4 regions of the Pseudomonas sp. NPDC087697 genome follow, and region 1 is predicted to be linked to each of the others. Evidence: predicted binding sites of a transcription regulator. Region 1 holds the regulator's gene; each other region holds the start of a gene.
The links. The regulator sigma-54, encoded in region 1, starts transcription at its own class of promoters, with help from an activator protein. The targets are predictions, from matches to a motif close to ANTGGCATNNANNTTGCTNT.

Region 1 (4,162 bases):
AACGAACAGCAGGTCGACCGGGGCACCGTCGATGGCATCGAAATCTATAGGGGCGTCCAGGTGCATCAAGGCACTGATGGGCGACTCGCAACCTTTGAGGCGGCAGTGGGGGATAGCGATGCCGTTGCCAAAACCGGTGGAACCGAGTTTTTCACGGGCAATCAGGCTCTCGAAGACATCTTGCATCTCCAGATCCGGCACTTCGCGGGCGATCAGGTTGGCAATTTGTTCAAGGGCGCGTTTTTTACTGCCGCCCGGCACGTTCACCAAAGAACGGCCGGGGGTCAGGATGTTTTCAAGTCGGATCATGGGTTGGGAGTATTAACGACCGGTTGCGCCTTGGAGCTGGCCCTGGGTCTTTTCCTTATGCTTTTTGAGTTGGCGATCCAGTTTGTCGGTCAGAGCGTCGATCGCGGCATACATGTCGTTATGCTCAGCGTTGGCAACTACTTCTCCACCGGGGATATGCAGCGTGGCTTCGATTTTCTGCAGCAGCTTCTCGACGGTCATCGTGACCTGCACGTTGGTGATCTTGTCGAAATGCCTTTCTAATCGTTCGAGTTTTTCGCCGATGTATTTGCGCAGGGGTTCGGTCACTTCCAGTTGGTGTCCACTGATATTGACTTGCATACAGCTTCTCCTTCGTTGCCAGTGCATAAGGCGGCAGGCTGGTTTACCTGCCACTAGGCTGTGTCCGAAAAGTTTTTCGAACACAACCTTGGAACGCTGTGGCGTAGCCCGCTACATCAACCGCTTGCGTTCGCTCGAAGGCGCGATCCCAAGGGACTCGCGGTACTTGGCGACGGTGCGGCGGGCCACCTGAATGCCTTGTGCCTCCAGTAAACCAGCGATCTTGCTGTCACTCAACGGCTTTTTCTGATTTTCCGCGGCAACCAGTTTTTTGATGATCGCGCGGATCGCTGTGGACGAGCATTCACCGCCTTCAGAGGTGCTGACGTGGCTGGAGAAAAAGTATTTCAGTTCATAAATACCGCGCGGGGTATGCATGAATTTTTGCGTGGTCACCCTTGAAATCGTCGACTCGTGCATGCCGACCGCTTCAGCGATGTCATGCAGGACCAACGGCTTCATGGCTTCATCGCCGTACTCAAGGAAGCCGCGCTGGTGCTCGACGATCTGGGTGGCGACTTTCATCAGGGTTTCGTTGCGGCTTTGCAGGCTCTTGATGAACCAGCGCGCTTCCTGCAACTGATTGCGCATGAAGGTGTTGTCGGCGCTGGTGTCGGCGCGACGGACGAAACCGGCGTATTGCGGGTTGACGCGCAAACGCGGAACCGACTCCTGGTTCAGCTCCACGAGCCAGCGTTCGTTGTCTTTGCGCACGATGACGTCGGGAACCACGTATTCGGCTTCGCTGGACTCGATTTGCGAGCCCGGACGCGGGTTGAGGCTCTGTACCAGTTCGATGACCTGGCGCAGTTCATCTTCCTTGAGCTTCATGCGGCGCATCAGCTGGCTGTAGTCGCGACTGCCCAGCAGGTCGATGTAGTCGATGACGAGGCGCTTGGCCTCGGCCAGCCAAGGGGTCTTGGCGGGCAGTTGACGCAGTTGCAGCAACAGGCATTCGCCGAGGTTGCGTGCGCCGATGCCGGCAGGCTCGAATTGCTGGATGCGATGCAGGACGGCTTCGATCTCGTCCAGTTCGATGTCCAGTTCCGGATCGAAGGCTTCGAGGATTTCCTCAAGCGTTTCGTCCAGGTAGCCCTGATTGTTGATGCAGTCGATCAGGGTTACGGCGATCAGCCGATCGGTGTCGGACATTGGCGCCAGGTTCAATTGCCAGAGCAGATGGCTCTGCAGGCTCTCGCCGGCGGAGGTGCGAGTGGTGAAGTCCCATTCGTCGTCATCGTTGCTCGGCAGGCTGCTGGCGCTGGTCTGGTAAACGTCTTCCCAGGCGGTGTCGACCGGCAGTTCGTTAGGGATGCGCTCGTTCCAGTCGCCTTCCTCGAGGTTATCCACCGTGGGGGCGGTTTCCTGGTAGGTGGGTTCCTGGATATCGGTGTTGGGTTTCTGCTCGATGTTGTCCGCCATCGGGTCGGCGTTATCGAAGTCGTCGCCTTCTTCCTGGCGTTCGAGCATTGGATTGGACTCCAATGCCTCCTGGATTTCCTGTTGCAGGTCCAGGGTCGACAATTGGAGCAGGCGGATGGCCTGTTGCAGCTGCGGTGTCATCGTCAGCTGCTGGCCCATTCTCAAGACTAGCGATGGTTTCATGGCAGGGGCTTAACACCTTAATTCGCCGGCGCACATGCGCCATCCACTACAGGGCGCGTGAGCGCCAAACATAAGCAAATTATATGCCTGAAACTGAAGTGTTTGCCTAGAGCGCTGTAACAATAAAAACGTATAGTTTTTATTGGGGCAAGCGCTCCGGCGACTGACCAGGCACCTCAGTGCTTACAGGCGGAATTCATGGCCCAGGTACACTTCCTTGACCAGGTCGTTGGCCAGGATGGTTTCAGCGTCGCCTTCGGCGATCAGTTGGCCATCGTTGACGATGTAAGCGGTTTCGCAGATGTCCAGGGTTTCGCGGACGTTGTGGTCCGTGATCAGCACGCCGATACCCTTGGCCTTGAGGTGATGAATGATCTGCTTGATGTCGCCCACCGAAATCGGGTCCACGCCGGCGAACGGTTCGTCGAGCAGGATAAATTTCGGCGCTGTGGCCAGGGCACGGGCGATTTCCACGCGGCGACGTTCGCCACCGGAAAGGCTCATGCCGAGGTTTTCGCGGATGTGGTTGATGTGGAATTCCTGCAGCAGGCTTTCCAGCTCCTTGCGACGACCGGCCTTGTCGAGCTCCTTGCGGGTCTCGAGGATGGCCATGATGTTGTCGGCGACCGAGAGTTTGCGGAAGATCGACGCTTCTTGCGGCAGATAGCCGATACCCGCTCGTGCACGACCGTGCATCGGCTGGTGGCTGACGTCCAGGTCGTCGATCAGTACGCGCCCCTGATCGGCCTGGACCAGGCCCACGATCATGTAGAAGCAGGTGGTCTTGCCGGCGCCGTTCGGGCCAAGCAGGCCGACGATCTGGCCGCTGTCGATCGACAGGCTGACGTCACGCACGACCTGGCGGCTCTTGTAGCTCTTGGCCAGATGCTGAGCTTTCAGAGTTGCCATTACTGGGCCTTCTGCTGGTCGGTTTTCTGCTTCGGCTGGATGACCATATCGACCCGTGGGCGCGGCGCAGTCACCGAGGCACCGGTGGCACGGCCTGCGTTAGCAACCTGCTTGACGGTGTCGTAGACGATTTTCTCGCCTTCGGTGGTGTTGCCTTCGTTGATCACTTTGGCGCGGTCAATCAGTACGATGCGGTTTTGCGCAGCATGGTACTGGATAGTCACCCCGTAGCCCTTGACCGGCTGCGGATCGCCAACCTTCTGCAACTGCTCGAAATACGCCAGGTTGCCCACCGAGGTCACGACATCGATTTCGCCGGCCTTGGTGCGGGTGATGGTCACGGTGTTGCCGGTGATTTTCATCGAGCCCTGGGTAATGATCACGTCACCTTTGTAGGTGGCGATGCCTTGTTTGTCATCCAGTTGAGCGTCGTCAGCCTGAATGCGAATAGGTTGCTGGCTATCGTTCGGCAGAGCCCAGGCGCTCACGCTTCCCAGTGCAGCGCCCAGACTGAGCAAAATAGGGAGAGTTTTAACGAGCCTCATACTGTCCTCTTACGTTCGATAGCAGGTGTATCCTGCTGTCTTTCAAATACGCTTTCATTCCGTTACCAGTCGATACACCACCAGCGCCGTCGATTCTAACGGCTTGCTGGGTCTGCGCATATTGCTGTTGCGGGAATACCGTCATACGACTGCTGGTAATAAGCATTGGGCGGTCCTTCTCGTCGGTACGTGCGATACGTACCGAGTCGATCAGCTCAACTTCAGTGCCACCCGAATTGACCTCGCCACGATCGCTCTGGACGTGCCAGGGGAACGCAGTGCCCCGATACATATTCAGGTCGGGCTTGGTCAGCAGGGTTATGTCGGTGGCTTTGAGATGCTCGACCTTGTCGGAGGTCAGGTCGTACTGCAATTTGCCATCGGGCTGGTACTGCACACTGTGGGCGTTGATGGCGTAATAGTCGATCTGGCTCTCGTCGACGTGCGCTACCGGCTTGTCGAGGAAGCGTTCC
Region 2 (4,162 bases), on a different contig from region 1:
CGTCGGCAAACGAACCGGTACCCGAATAGGTGATGCGAGCATCAGCGATACGAGTCGACGACACCGTGTTATCGGTAGCGATATCGTCCGCCCGGACCAGACCGGCAATACGCACCAGTTCATCACCGGTGTTGAGGGTCATCCACTTCTCACCACGTACGGCAATGATGCCGTTGGGGAGCACGTCGGCAACCGTCACAGTAATCGAACCGACCAGGCTGTTGCCCTGCCCTGCCTTGCTGTCACCCTTGGTTGCGCGGTCACCGCTGTAATTGGCACTCAGACTCAGAGGACTATTGGTGGCCGGGGTGCCACCGAACAACGAGGTCAGACCGAGTCCAGTCTTGCTGGTTTTGTCCACCTGGGAGTTGGCGTTTTTGCTGGCCTGGGTTTTCTCGTTCAAGGTGATGGTGATGATGTCACCGACCCGGAAAGCCTTGCGGTCGCCGTACAGGTTCTGCTCGAAACCGGCCTGATAGATCGAACCGTTGTTCGCCGCAGCCGGCAATGGAGTACGAGGCAACACGGGCGCGTAGTACGGGTCATTGGGCTTCGGCGTCGGGCCGACGCAGCCCGCGAGTACGGCGATCCCACTCAGTGCGAGAACAGATACAAAGCGATTCATGACCCTACCTCACGGTGTTGCAGGCGGCCTCATGCCGCCCCACAGACTTGATTACAGATTTTGCGCGACGAACGAGAGCATCTGGTCGGCGGTAGAGATCACCTTGGAGTTCATCTCGTAGGCACGCTGAGTGGTGATCATGTTGACCATCTCTTCAACGGTGCTGACGTTGGAGGTTTCCAGGGTGTTTTGCAGCGTGGTACCAAAACCGTTCAGGCCCGGGGTGCCGACTTGCGGCGCACCGCTGGCGGCGGTTTCCTGGAACAGGTTGTTACCCATGGACTGCAGACCGGCCGGGTTGATGAAGTCGGCGGTTTGCAGGTTGCCGATCACTTGCGAGGCTGCGTTGCCAGGAATGGTCACCGACACCGTACCGTCACGACCGACCGTGAAGGTCTGAGCGTTGTTCGGAATCACGATAGCCGGCTCAAGGGCAAAGCCGCTGGCATTGACGATCTGGCCGTTGGCGTTCAGGTGAAACGTACCGTCACGGGTGTAAGCGGTAGTGCCATCGGGCTGCAGAATCTGGAAGAAACCGCGACCATCGACCGCCATGTCCAGCGGTTGGTCGGTGGTTTGCAGGCTACCGGCGGTGAAGTTTTTCTGAGTGCCGACAATGCGCACACCAGTACCCAATTGCAGACCCGACGGCAGTGCGCTGTCCTGAGTCGACTGGGCGCCTGGTTGACGCTTGATCTGGTACAACAAGTCCTGGAACTCGGCACGGTCACGTTTGAAACCCGTGGTCGACACGTTCGCCAGGTTGTTGGAAATAGTCGTCAGGTTGGTGTCCTGGGCGGACAGACCTGTTTTGGCAACCCATAGAGCCGGAAGCATTCGATTCTCCTCGTGCGCCTGTTTTACGGCGCGACGTTCTGATAATTAGCTGATCTGCAAGACCCGAGCCATGGCCTGGTCGTCATCTTTGGCGGTGTTCATCATCTTGATGTGCAGCTCGAATTGCTTGGACAAGGCCAACACCGAGGTCATCTCTTCAACGGCGTTGACGTTGCTCGACTGAAGGAAGCCCGACACCAGTTGCACCTTGGCATCGGCCGGTGCCGGCTTACCGTCTGCGGTCTGGATCGTGCCGTCCAGGCTCTTGGTCATGTTCTTGATGTCCGGGTTGACCAGCTTGATGCGGTCGACCTCGGCCATGACGCGCGGACCTTCGCCCATCGCCCGAATGCTGATGGTGCCGTCCTGACCCACTTCGATTTTCTGCTCAGGCGGCACGGCAATCGGACCACTGTTGCCCATCACCGGCATACCGTTGCCGGCGCGCAACACACCCAGGGCGTCGACATTCAGACTGCCGGAGCGCACATAGCTTTCGCCACCGCTCGGGTTCTGCACGGCAATCCAACCGTTGCCAGTGACTGCCACATCGAGGTCGCGACCGGTTTCAATCATCGCGCCAGGAGAGAAGTCGGTGGCCGGACGTTCGGTCATGGCAAACGCTCGCGCCGGAAAGCTGTCACCAAACACCGGCATCGATCGCGCCTGCTCCAGGTCCTTCTGAAAACCGTTGGTGGAGATGTTCGCCAGGTTGTTGGCATGAGCCTTTTGCGCCAGTGCGTTCTGGCTGGCGCCGGTCATTGCCACATAAAGGTACTTGTCCACAGTCTTTCCTCTGCATGTCGGACGTTTGCCGCCCACCGCTGTACTGCTGAGCCTCAAGCAATTTGCAGACCAACTTTCATGCAGGGCTTCGCAGCCCTCTAAACAAAGGACTTGAGAGGAATCAGAGGCGAATGGGCAATTGTGTCAAAGACGAAAAACCGGCGCGGTTATGCCGTTTGGCGGCAACCTTTGATCTTGGACAGCGGCCACTACCGCCATCGCGAGCAGGCTCGCTCCCACATTGAGTCTTCATTGGCCACATAATTTGTGAGCACTCCATAACCCTGTGGGAGCGAGCCTGCTCGCGATGAGGCCAGCACAAACACAGCTGGTACCCGCTATGACTCGGTCTTGCCGACTTCATACTCACGCAACTTGTTGGCAATCGTGGTGTGGGATACACCAAGGCGCTTGCCCAGCAGGCGGCTGCTCGGGTGCTCGGAATACAGCCGCTCCAGCACAGCCTTTTCGAAACGCCCGACAATTTCATCCAGCCCGCCTTCCAGCGAGAAATCACCCAGAGGCTGACGCACGCCATAATCCGGCAGGCGAATATGTTCAGCCTTGACCGTACCGCCCTCACACAACGAAACCGCCTGAAACAGCACGTTTTCCAACTGCCGAACATTGCCCGGCCAGTGGTAGTGACTGAGCCGGTCCATCGCCGCCGGCGCCAGTTTGGGCAACGGACAACCAATCTGCCGACTGGCCTGATCAAGAAAGTGCTCCACCAGCGGTGTCAGCCCGTCGAGACATTCACGCAATGGTGGAATGTGCAGCGAAAGCACGTTCAAGCGATGGTAAAGATCCTGACGGAATTCCCCACTCGCACACAGCTCAGACAAATCAACCTGGGTCGCGCAGATCACCCGCACATCCAGATAAACCTCTTCATCGCTGCCGACCCGGCGGAAGCAACCGTCCTGCAAAAACCGCAACAGTTTCACCTGTAAGCGCGGGCTCATCTCCCCCACACCATCGAGAAACAGCGTACCGCCCGCCGTCAGCTCCAGCAGCCCGAGTTTGCCTTCGGCCCGCGCCCCTTCGAACGCACCCGGACCGTAACCGAACAACTCGGTCTCGGCCATCGACTCCGGCAGCCCGGCGCAATTGAGCGCCATCAACGGCGACTGCCCACGCGGACTAGCCAAATGGCAGGCGCGCGCCAACAGCTCTTTACCGGTACCGGTCTCGCCTTCGATCAGCAGCGGCGCATCCAGTGGCGCCATGCGCCGCGCTTCACGAACCACCGCCGCCATGACTTTGGAACTCTGGAATATGCTGTCGAAGCCGCGCAACTCCTGCTTACGCACGTTATAGATGCGCTCGCCGACCCGGTCCGCGCGATGCAGCGTCAACACGGCACCGGCCATTGCCTCACTGTCGTCATGCTCCGATTGCAACGGCGCGATATCGGCCAGGAATACGTCGCCCTTGACCTTGACCCGCAAGCCGTTGATCCGCGACTTGTTGGCGCGCACCAGCTCCGGCAGATCGAAGTCTTCGGCATAACGCGACAAGGGAATGCCCGGCACCTCGTCCACCCGCACACCGAGCAATTGCGCAGCCGCGCGGTTGGCTGCAACGATCGAGCCGCCCATGTCGATCGACAGCACAGGAAACTCCAGCGCGCCAAGCAAGGCATTCAATTCCATATGCCGACGCTCGCTGGGCATCAGCCCTACGCGCTTGACGCCGAATACACCGGCAATCGCCTCGAACTTCGGACGCAATGCCTGGAACTGAATGTTGATCAGGTTCGGGCAATGCAAGTAGATCGCGTTGCCATGCTCGCCGCCGACCTCACCTCGAGCGACGTTGATCCCATACTCCACCAGCAGGTTGAGGATGTCGCGCAGGATGCCGATGCGGTTCTGGCAATGAACTTTGATACGCATATAAAGGCCCGAACGG
Region 3 (4,162 bases), on a different contig from region 1:
CGTGAGCTTTGCCCATTTACTCTACCGTCGGTACGTCAAGCCTGGATCAACGGCTGGCGAGAAGGACGCGGCGACAACTGGGACGGTATGACCGGCACTGCGGGGATCCATAGACTCAACGAACTTCACGCCGTCGGCTAAACAGGGCACACATTCCGACACGACAATCTGATTACGCAATGACTTAACCACGCACGTCCTCTCCGGACGGCGGGCTTCGGCCCAAGGGCTCCTTCGAGGAGCCCTTTTTTATGTTCACTCACTTCCCGCACCCGTACCGTACCCGTAGCAGCTGGCGTAGCCTGCGTTCGGCTGCGAAGCAGTCGTAAACCCTATGTGCACGGTGTACCTGAAAAACCGCAGTGTCTGATTTCACGACGGCTGCGCCGCCGAACGCAGGCTACGCCAGCTGCTACGGGGGACGATTTTCGTTAGCGCAACGCGGCGATGGCATCCACGGATTCACGAATCAGCGCCGGGCCCTTGTAAATGAAGCCCGAATACAGCTGCACCAGACTGGCACCCGCAGCGATTTTCTCAGCCGCGTGCTTGCCTTCAGTAATGCCGCCAACCGCGATGATCGGCAAACGCCCGGCCAGCTCAGCCGCCAGCACCTTGACCGTGTGAGTGCTCTTGTCGCGTACCGGTGCACCGGACAAGCCGCCGGCCTCGTCACCGTACTCCATGCCTTCGACGCCTACGCGGCTCAGGGTGGTGTTGGTCGCGATCACCGCGTCCATCCCGGTTTCGATCAGCGCTTGCGCCACCTGAACGGTTTCTTCGTCAGTCATGTCCGGTGCGATCTTGATCGCCAGCGGTACACGCTTGCCGTGGCGCAGTGCCAGTTCTTCCCGACGCTGAGCCAGGTCTGCGAGTAATTGCTTGAGCGAGTCACCAAACTGCAGGCTGCGCAGGCCCGGGGTGTTCGGCGAACTGACGTTGACCGTCACGTAGCTGGCATGGGCGTAGACCTTGTCCAGGCAGATCAGATAATCGTCGACCGCACGTTCAACCGGCGTGTCGAAGTTCTTGCCGATGTTGATCCCCAGCACGCCTTTGTATTTGGCAGCCGCTACACGTGCCAGCAGATTATCGACGCCGAGGTTGTTGAACCCCATGCGGTTGATGATCGCTTCGGCTTGCGGCAGGCGGAAAATCCGTGGTTTTGGATTGCCTGGCTGTGGACGCGGAGTGATGGTGCCGATTTCGACGAAGCCGAAACCCAATTGAGCAAACCCGTCGATGGCCGCACCGTTCTTGTCCAGACCAGCCGCCAACCCCACCGGGTTCGGGAAGTCCAGGCCCATGACATTCACCGGCATCTTCGCTGGCGCCTTGCACAGCAAGCCATTGAGACCCAAACGCCCACCTGCGCCGATCAGGTCCAGGGACAGATCGTGGGAGGTTTCCGGGGAGAGTTTGAACAACAGTTGGCGGGCCAGGGTATACATGGGCGAATTTGACTCGGTTGGCGGCGAAATAAGGCGGCGATTATAGCCGGGCATCGGGGTCGCAAGCGAGGCGCACGACGAAATCAGCCGTCAATGGCATATGCCTTGCACCAACTGGGTTATGTGCACCCATGCCAACGGCGGGATGAGTGCCAGGTTGCGAATCGAAAGGACAACGGCGTCGTCACCTGGCCTGGTTTACACAAGGGGCCTGGGGACGGCGCTTTTTTCATGCAAGGTGCTTATTTGATGATTGAACCTGAAGCAGGACCGCTGGCCTGGGTCAACGGCAGCGATGCCCCGGAAAAAACCGCGATCAACCTTGGCTTCATGGCCTTGACCGACTGTGCGTCAGTGGTGGTTGCCGCGACTCAGGGCTTCGCCCAACCCTACGGGCTGACCTTGAACCTCAAGCGCCAATCGTCGTGGGCCAACCTGCGGGACAAACTGGTCAGCGGTGAACTCGATGCCGCCCACAGCCTCTATGGCTTGATCTATGCGGTGCACCTGGGCATCGGCGGCGTTGCGGCGACGGACATGGCCGTGCTCATGGGGCTGAACCAGAACGGCCAGAGCATCAACCTCTCTCACGGCCTGCAAGGGCTGGGCGTGACCAGTCCTGAAGCGCTGGACCGCCACGTGCACCAAAGTCGCCCAAAACTCACCTTCGCCCAGACCTTCCCCACCGGCACCCATGCCATGTGGTTGTATTACTGGCTGGCGAGCCAAGGCATCCATCCGTTGCGGGATGTCGACAGCGTCGTGGTGCCACCGCCACAAATGGTCGCGCACTTGCAGGCCGGGCGTATCGACGGTTTCTGCGTCGGTGAACCGTGGAGCGCCAGCGCGGTGAAACAAAACCTCGGCTTCACGATGGCGACGACCCAGACCATCTGGCCCGACCACCCGGAAAAAGTCCTTGGCTGCACCCGCGCCTTCGTCGAGCAATACCCGAACACCGCTCGGGCGCTGGTCATGGCGATCCTCGAGGCCAGTCGTTTCATCGAACAAAGCACGGAAAATCGCCGAAGCACCGCGCAACTGTTGAGCGCTGCCGAATATCTGGACGCACCGCTCGACTGCATCGAACCGCGTTTGTTGGGCGATTATGCCGACGGCCTCGGCAATCGCTGGCAGGACCCTCACGCGCTGCGCTTTCACGGTGGCGGCGACGTCAACTTGCCGTACCTGTCCGACGGCATGTGGTTCATGACCCAATTCCGGCGCTGGGGCTTATTGCGAGAAGACCCGGACTATCTGCAAGTGGCGCGTCAGGTCCAGCAACTCGGTGTCTACCGCGACGCAGCCAGCGCGCTGGGCGTTGCGACCCAGGGGCAGGAAATGCGCAGCAGTCAGTTGATCGACGGTAAAATATGGAATGGTTCGGACCCGGCGGCGTATGCCCGCAGTTTCAAGCTGCACGCCATGACCGACACCCCCGCCCTTCTCGCCCGCCGCTGACAGGAGCCTGCAAACATGTTGCGTATCCTGCTGATCAACGACACTGCGAAGAAGGTCGGACGCCTCAAGGCGGCACTGACCGAGGCCGGGTTTGAGGTGGTCGACGAGTCCGGCCTGACCATCGACCTGCCTGCGCGCGTCGAAATGGTGCGTCCAGACGTGATCCTGATCGATACCGAGTCACCGAGCCGTGATGTGCTGGAGCAAGTGGTGCTGGTCAGCCGTGACCAGCCTCATCCGATCGTGATGTTCACCGACGAGCACGACCCCGACGTCATGCGTCAGGCGATCAAGTCCGGCGTCAGCGCCTACATCGTCGAAGGCATTCATGCCGCACGCCTGCAACCGATCCTCGACGTGGCCATGGCGCGCTTTGAAAGCGATCAGGCCCTGCGCGCCCAACTCCAGGCCCGCGACCAGCAACTGGCCGAGCGCAAGCGCATCGAGCTGGCCAAGGGATTACTGATGAAAATGAAGGACTGCAATGAAGAGCAGGCCTACACCCTGATGCGTCGCCAAGCCATGAGCCGCCAACAAAAGCTGATCCAGGTGGCCGAGCAGATCATTGCCATGAGTGAGTTGTTGGGTGGTTGACCTGCAAAAGATCGCAGCCTTCGGCAGCTCCTACAGGGTGTACGCCATTCCAATGTAGGAGCTGCCGAAGGCTGCGATCTTTCCGGTCCCACTACAAATTCCGGATCTGGCACAGATCTCGCTACGTAAACCACACAGGTAGCCAACGGCGGTTGCCCCACCTACGACAAAGACGTCGCACACCCCTTTCGCACAAGCGCAGCGGGTTGCGGCGTTTTTTCGTTTTGGCCCCACAGCCCGGGGCCGGTGGTGCGGCCGTCGCGGCGCCCCACCGCAAAGCTCATGACTCCCTTCGAGACTCTTCACAGCTGAGGTGCGCGATGAATTCAAGCTTCTGGAAATCCGGCCATACCCCGACACTCTTCTCGGCCTTTCTGTATTTCGACCTGAGCTTCATGGTCTGGTACCTGCTCGGCCCGTTGGCGGTGCAAATCGCCGCCGACCTGCACCTGACCACCCAGCAACGCGGACTGGTGGTGGCCACGCCGATTCTGGCCGGGGCCTTCTTGCGCTTCGCGATGGGATTGCTGGCGGATCGTCTGTCACCGAAAACCGCTGGGCTGATCGGTCAGGTGATCGTGATCTGCGCCCTGTTCGGCGCCTGGAAACTTGGCATCCACAGCTACGAGCAAGCGCTGCTGCTGGGCTTGTTCCTC
Region 4 (4,162 bases), on a different contig from region 1:
TAGCCGGTCCAGTTGCTGGCGGTGTTTTTCGCCAGAATGGTAATACCGCGCTCTTTCTCCTGGTCGTTGGAGTCCATCACGCGCTCGTCGTTGACCTCGTTGCGCTCCAGGGTCCCGGATTGACGCAAGAGCTTGTCTACCAGGGTGGTTTTACCATGGTCAACGTGAGCAATGATGGCGATGTTGCGTAGATTTTCGATCACTTGTGTATCTCGATCAGAGGATTCGGTGTGCTGACAAGTCTTGGCAGCGATTTACAATAGAGTCAGGCCTTGCCGTTACAGCTTGACGGCGGCGTCGGGGGGCCGGTGACGCAGGCCACAGGCAAACAGCCCCGGGCTCTTAGCTCGGTCGATAAACGCGCACATTGGCATGCCCCTCACTGAGCAAATGGTGGGCATGCAGGCGACTCATCACGCCTTTGTCGCAATACAACAGGTACTGGCGAGTAGGGTCCAGTTCCTTGAAACGAGCGTTCAGAGCATAAAACGGCATCGCTTGTACCTCGATGCCAGCAAGCTCAAGCGGATCGTCTTCGGCGGCATCCGGGTGACGGATGTCGATGATGATCTGACCGGCCAGCGCTTCACTGACTTCTTCAACCTGCACATCCTGGCCCAATTCGTCGATCACCCGATCGATCGGCACCAGTTTGGCGTTCTCGAGCGCACGCTCGAGCACTGCCATATCGAATTCTTTCTCTTCATGCTCCACGCGCGGACGCTTGGCGTGGGTCTTGGGGTTCACCGAAATGACCCCGCAGTACTCCGGCATGTGCTTGGCGAAATCGGCGGTGCCGATTTCGTTGGCCAGGTCGATGATGTCCTGCTTGTGACTGGCGATCAGCGGGCGCAGCACCAGCTTGTCGGTCACGCAGTCGATCACGGACAGGTTCGGCAGCGTCTGGCTGGAAACCTGGGAAATCGCTTCGCCGGTGACCAGCGCCTCGATGTCCAGCCGATCAGCGATCCGGGACGCAGCGCGCAACATCATACGCTTCAATACTACGCCCATATGACTGTTATCGACTTTGCCGAGAATTTCTCCCAGCACTTCCTCGAACGGCACACTGACAAATAACACGCGTTGGGAGCTGCCGTACTTCTTCCAGATGAAGTGCGCGACTTCCATCACGCCCAATTCGTGGGCACGCCCGCCGAGATTGAAGAAGCAGAAATGGCTCATCAGCCCGCGGCGCATGATCTGGTAAGCCGCGACGGTGGAATCGAAACCGCCGGACATAAGCACCAGGGTCTGTTCCAGCGCGCCCAGCGGATAACCACCGATGCTGTTGTGCTGGCTGTGAATCACAAACAACCGTTGGTCGCGAATTTCGATGCGAACTTCGATTTCCGGGTTTTTGAGCGAAATTCCGGCGGCGCCGCACTGACGACGCAGTTGGCTGCCGACGTATTTTTCGACGTCCATCGAGCTGAATTCGTGCTTGCCGGCACGCTTGCAGCGCACCGAAAAGATCTTCCCGGCCAGCGACTCACCGAAGTGCTGTTTGCACTTGGCGACGATGTCGTCGAAGTCGCCCAACGGGTACTCGTCGACCTGCAGGAAATGCGCGATGCCCGGCATGCAGCTCAGGCGCTCGGTCATGTCCTTCAAGGCTTTGGGGTCACTGACGTGCGTTTCCAGCTCGAGGTTGTCCCACACGCCGTTCACCACCACGGCCGGGTCCAGATCGCGGAGCACGGTACGGATGTTTTTGGCCAATTGACGGATGAAACGCATCCGTACCGGGCGGCTCTTGATGGTGATCTCGGGGAAGACTTTTACGATTAGTTTCATGAAAACAGCGCGCGCAGGGCCAGCCGAAAAAGGGGGGCGCGGATTATAGCGGAAATTGCTCAAGGTTTAACCAGTTAATGTGCAGAAGGTTTTCGACGCACCAAAACAGGTCATTTGCGAAATTGAGCGCTACATTAAAGGGCGAGATTTTCCGTTTTAAAGCGCTTTACACCTTTGTAAGCGTGATATTGGGGCAGAAAACCCAAGTCGGGGCACTGGCATGCAATTTGCTCCCTTGTGAGGCAGGTTGCCTTGGCAGAGTATTCGCGCCGGCATCACCCACATTCTAAGGGCACTCCTACACTCGCCCGAAGCCACCCGGAGGACACTATGTCGAAGTCGGTTCAACTCATCAAAGATCATGACGTCAAATGGATTGATCTGCGCTTCACTGATACCAAAGGCACTCAGCACCACGTGACCATGCCGGCCCGTGATGCGCTGGATGAAGCCTTCTTCGAAGAAGGCAAAATGTTCGACGGCTCCTCCATCGCTGGCTGGAAGGGCATCGAAGCCTCCGACATGATCCTGATGCCGGACGACACCACTGCCGTCCTCGACCCGTTCACCGAAGAGCCGACCCTGATCCTGGTTTGCGACGTGATCGAACCTTCGACCATGCAAGGCTATGACCGTGACCCACGTGCCATCGCCAAGCGCGCCGAGGAATACCTGAAGTCCACAGGTATCGGCGACACCGTTTTCGTCGGTCCAGAGCCCGAGTTCTTCATCTTCGACGAAGTGAAGTTCAAGTCCGACATCTCCGGTTCCATGTTCAAGATCTACTCCGAACAAGGTTCGTGGATGTCCGACCAGGACGTGGAAGGCGGTAACAAAGGCCACCGTCCAGGCGTCAAAGGCGGCTACTTCCCGGTTCCGCCGTTCGACCACGACCACGAAATCCGTACCTCCATGTGCAACGCCATGGAAGAAATGGGCCTGATCATCGAAGTTCACCACCACGAAGTGGCGACTGCCGGCCAGAACGAAATCGGCGTCAAGTTCAACACCCTGGTAGCCAAGGCTGACGAAGTTCAGACCCTGAAGTACTGCGTACACAACGTGGCTGACGCCTACGGCCGCACCGCGACCTTCATGCCTAAGCCACTCTACGGCGACAACGGTTCGGGTATGCACGTTCACCTGTCCATCGCTAAAGATGGCAAGAACACCTTCGCTGGCGAAGGTTATGCCGGCCTGTCCGACACCGCTCTGTACTTCATCGGCGGCATCATCAAGCACGGTAAGGCCCTGAACGGCTTCACCAACCCGTCGACCAACTCCTACAAGCGTCTGGTCCCAGGTTTCGAAGCTCCAGTAATGCTGGCCTACTCGGCTCGCAACCGTTCCGCTTCGATCCGTATTCCTTACGTGTCGAGCCCTCGCGCTCGCCGTATCGAAGCACGCTTCCCGGATCCAGCAGCCAACCCGTACCTGGGCTTCGCTGCCCTGTTGATGGCTGGCCTGGACGGCATCCAGAACAAGATCCACCCTGGCGACGCAGCTGACAAAAACCTGTACGACCTGCCGCCTGAAGAGGCGAAAGAGATCCCACAAGTTTGCGGCAGCCTGAAAGAAGCCCTGGAAGAGCTGGACAAAGGTCGTGCGTTCCTGACCAAAGGCGGCGTTTTCAGCGACGACTTCATCGACGCTTACATCGCCCTGAAAAGCGAAGAAGAAATCAAAGTACGCACCTTCGTACACCCACTGGAATACGAGCTGTACTACAGCTGCTGATCCAGTAGCGCTCGCGCAAGCGGCGTAACGTGAAAAGGCCTCTTCGGAGGCCTTTTTTGTGGGCGAACACTTGTCATCGGGCCTACTGTTATAGGCATCATGCTCCTCCACGGAATGAAGACGAGACACCCCATGCGCCTACCTTTGTGCCTTGCACTGCTCACCGCCCTGTTTGCCAACATCGCCTGCGCTGCCACCCCGCCCCCTGCCCCGGCACCCGCTGCTCTCGCCCCGCTGCTCAGCACCATCCAGGAGCGCCTGACGATTGCCGACAAGGTCGCACTGAGCAAGTGGGACAGCGGCAAGCCTGTCGAGGATCGCCAACGGGAGCACGACGTCATTGCCGGTGCCATCGCCGACGCACCCTACTATAAATTGAGCAATGAAGCCGTCGAGCAGTTCTTCTCGGCGCAGATCGAAGCCAACAAACTGGTGCAGTACGCGCATTTGTCCGACTGGCACGCACAAGGCAAAGCCCCCAACGACCCTCGCCCTGACCTCGATGGCCTGATCCGCCCGCAACTCGACCTGTTACAAAAACGCCTGCTGCAACAATTGGCCGATTTCACCCCGTATCGTAAAGACCCACACTGCCCGTTATGGCTGGCCAAGGCCAATAAAGCCGCGG

Region 2: the regulator sigma-54 is predicted to act here: its motif matches at 2,303-2,322, upstream of ACIPIN_RS03950 (flagellar basal body rod protein FlgF).
Region 3: the regulator sigma-54 is predicted to act here: its motif matches at 1,544-1,563, upstream of ACIPIN_RS16565 (CmpA/NrtA family ABC transporter substrate-binding protein).
Region 4: the regulator sigma-54 is predicted to act here: its motif matches at 2,012-2,031, upstream of glnA (glutamate--ammonia ligase).

The regions. Positions count from the first base shown of each region.
Region 1 covers NZ_JBIUVW010000011.1:128,105-132,266, reverse strand. The annotation lists gene ptsN (PTS IIA-like nitrogen regulatory protein PtsN) at 1-309, opposite strand, end outside; gene hpf (ribosome hibernation-promoting factor, HPF/YfiA family) at 322-630, opposite strand; gene ACIPIN_RS11205 (RNA polymerase factor sigma-54) at 742-2,235, opposite strand; gene lptB (LPS export ABC transporter ATP-binding protein) at 2,419-3,144, opposite strand; gene lptA (lipopolysaccharide transport periplasmic protein LptA) at 3,144-3,689, opposite strand; gene lptC (LPS export ABC transporter periplasmic protein LptC) at 3,676-4,162, opposite strand, start outside.
Region 2 covers NZ_JBIUVW010000003.1:121,453-125,614, forward strand. The annotation lists gene flgH (flagellar basal body L-ring protein FlgH) at 1-625, opposite strand, end outside; gene flgG (flagellar basal-body rod protein FlgG) at 677-1,462, opposite strand; gene ACIPIN_RS03950 (flagellar basal body rod protein FlgF) at 1,508-2,248, opposite strand; gene ACIPIN_RS03955 (sigma-54-dependent transcriptional regulator) at 2,587-4,146, opposite strand.
Region 3 covers NZ_JBIUVW010000022.1:47,198-51,359, forward strand. The annotation lists gene rmf (ribosome modulation factor) at 1-141, shown strand, start outside; gene ACIPIN_RS16560 (quinone-dependent dihydroorotate dehydrogenase) at 432-1,451, opposite strand; gene ACIPIN_RS16565 (CmpA/NrtA family ABC transporter substrate-binding protein) at 1,701-2,912, shown strand; gene ACIPIN_RS16570 (ANTAR domain-containing response regulator) at 2,928-3,506, shown strand; gene ACIPIN_RS16575 (nitrate/nitrite transporter) at 3,827-4,162, shown strand, end outside.
Region 4 covers NZ_JBIUVW010000031.1:56-4,217, forward strand. The annotation lists partial or broken gene ACIPIN_RS19530 (GTP-binding protein) at 1-203, opposite strand, end outside; gene thiI (tRNA uracil 4-sulfurtransferase ThiI) at 343-1,797, opposite strand; gene glnA (glutamate--ammonia ligase) at 2,128-3,534, shown strand; gene ACIPIN_RS19545 (chorismate mutase) at 3,667-4,162, shown strand, end outside.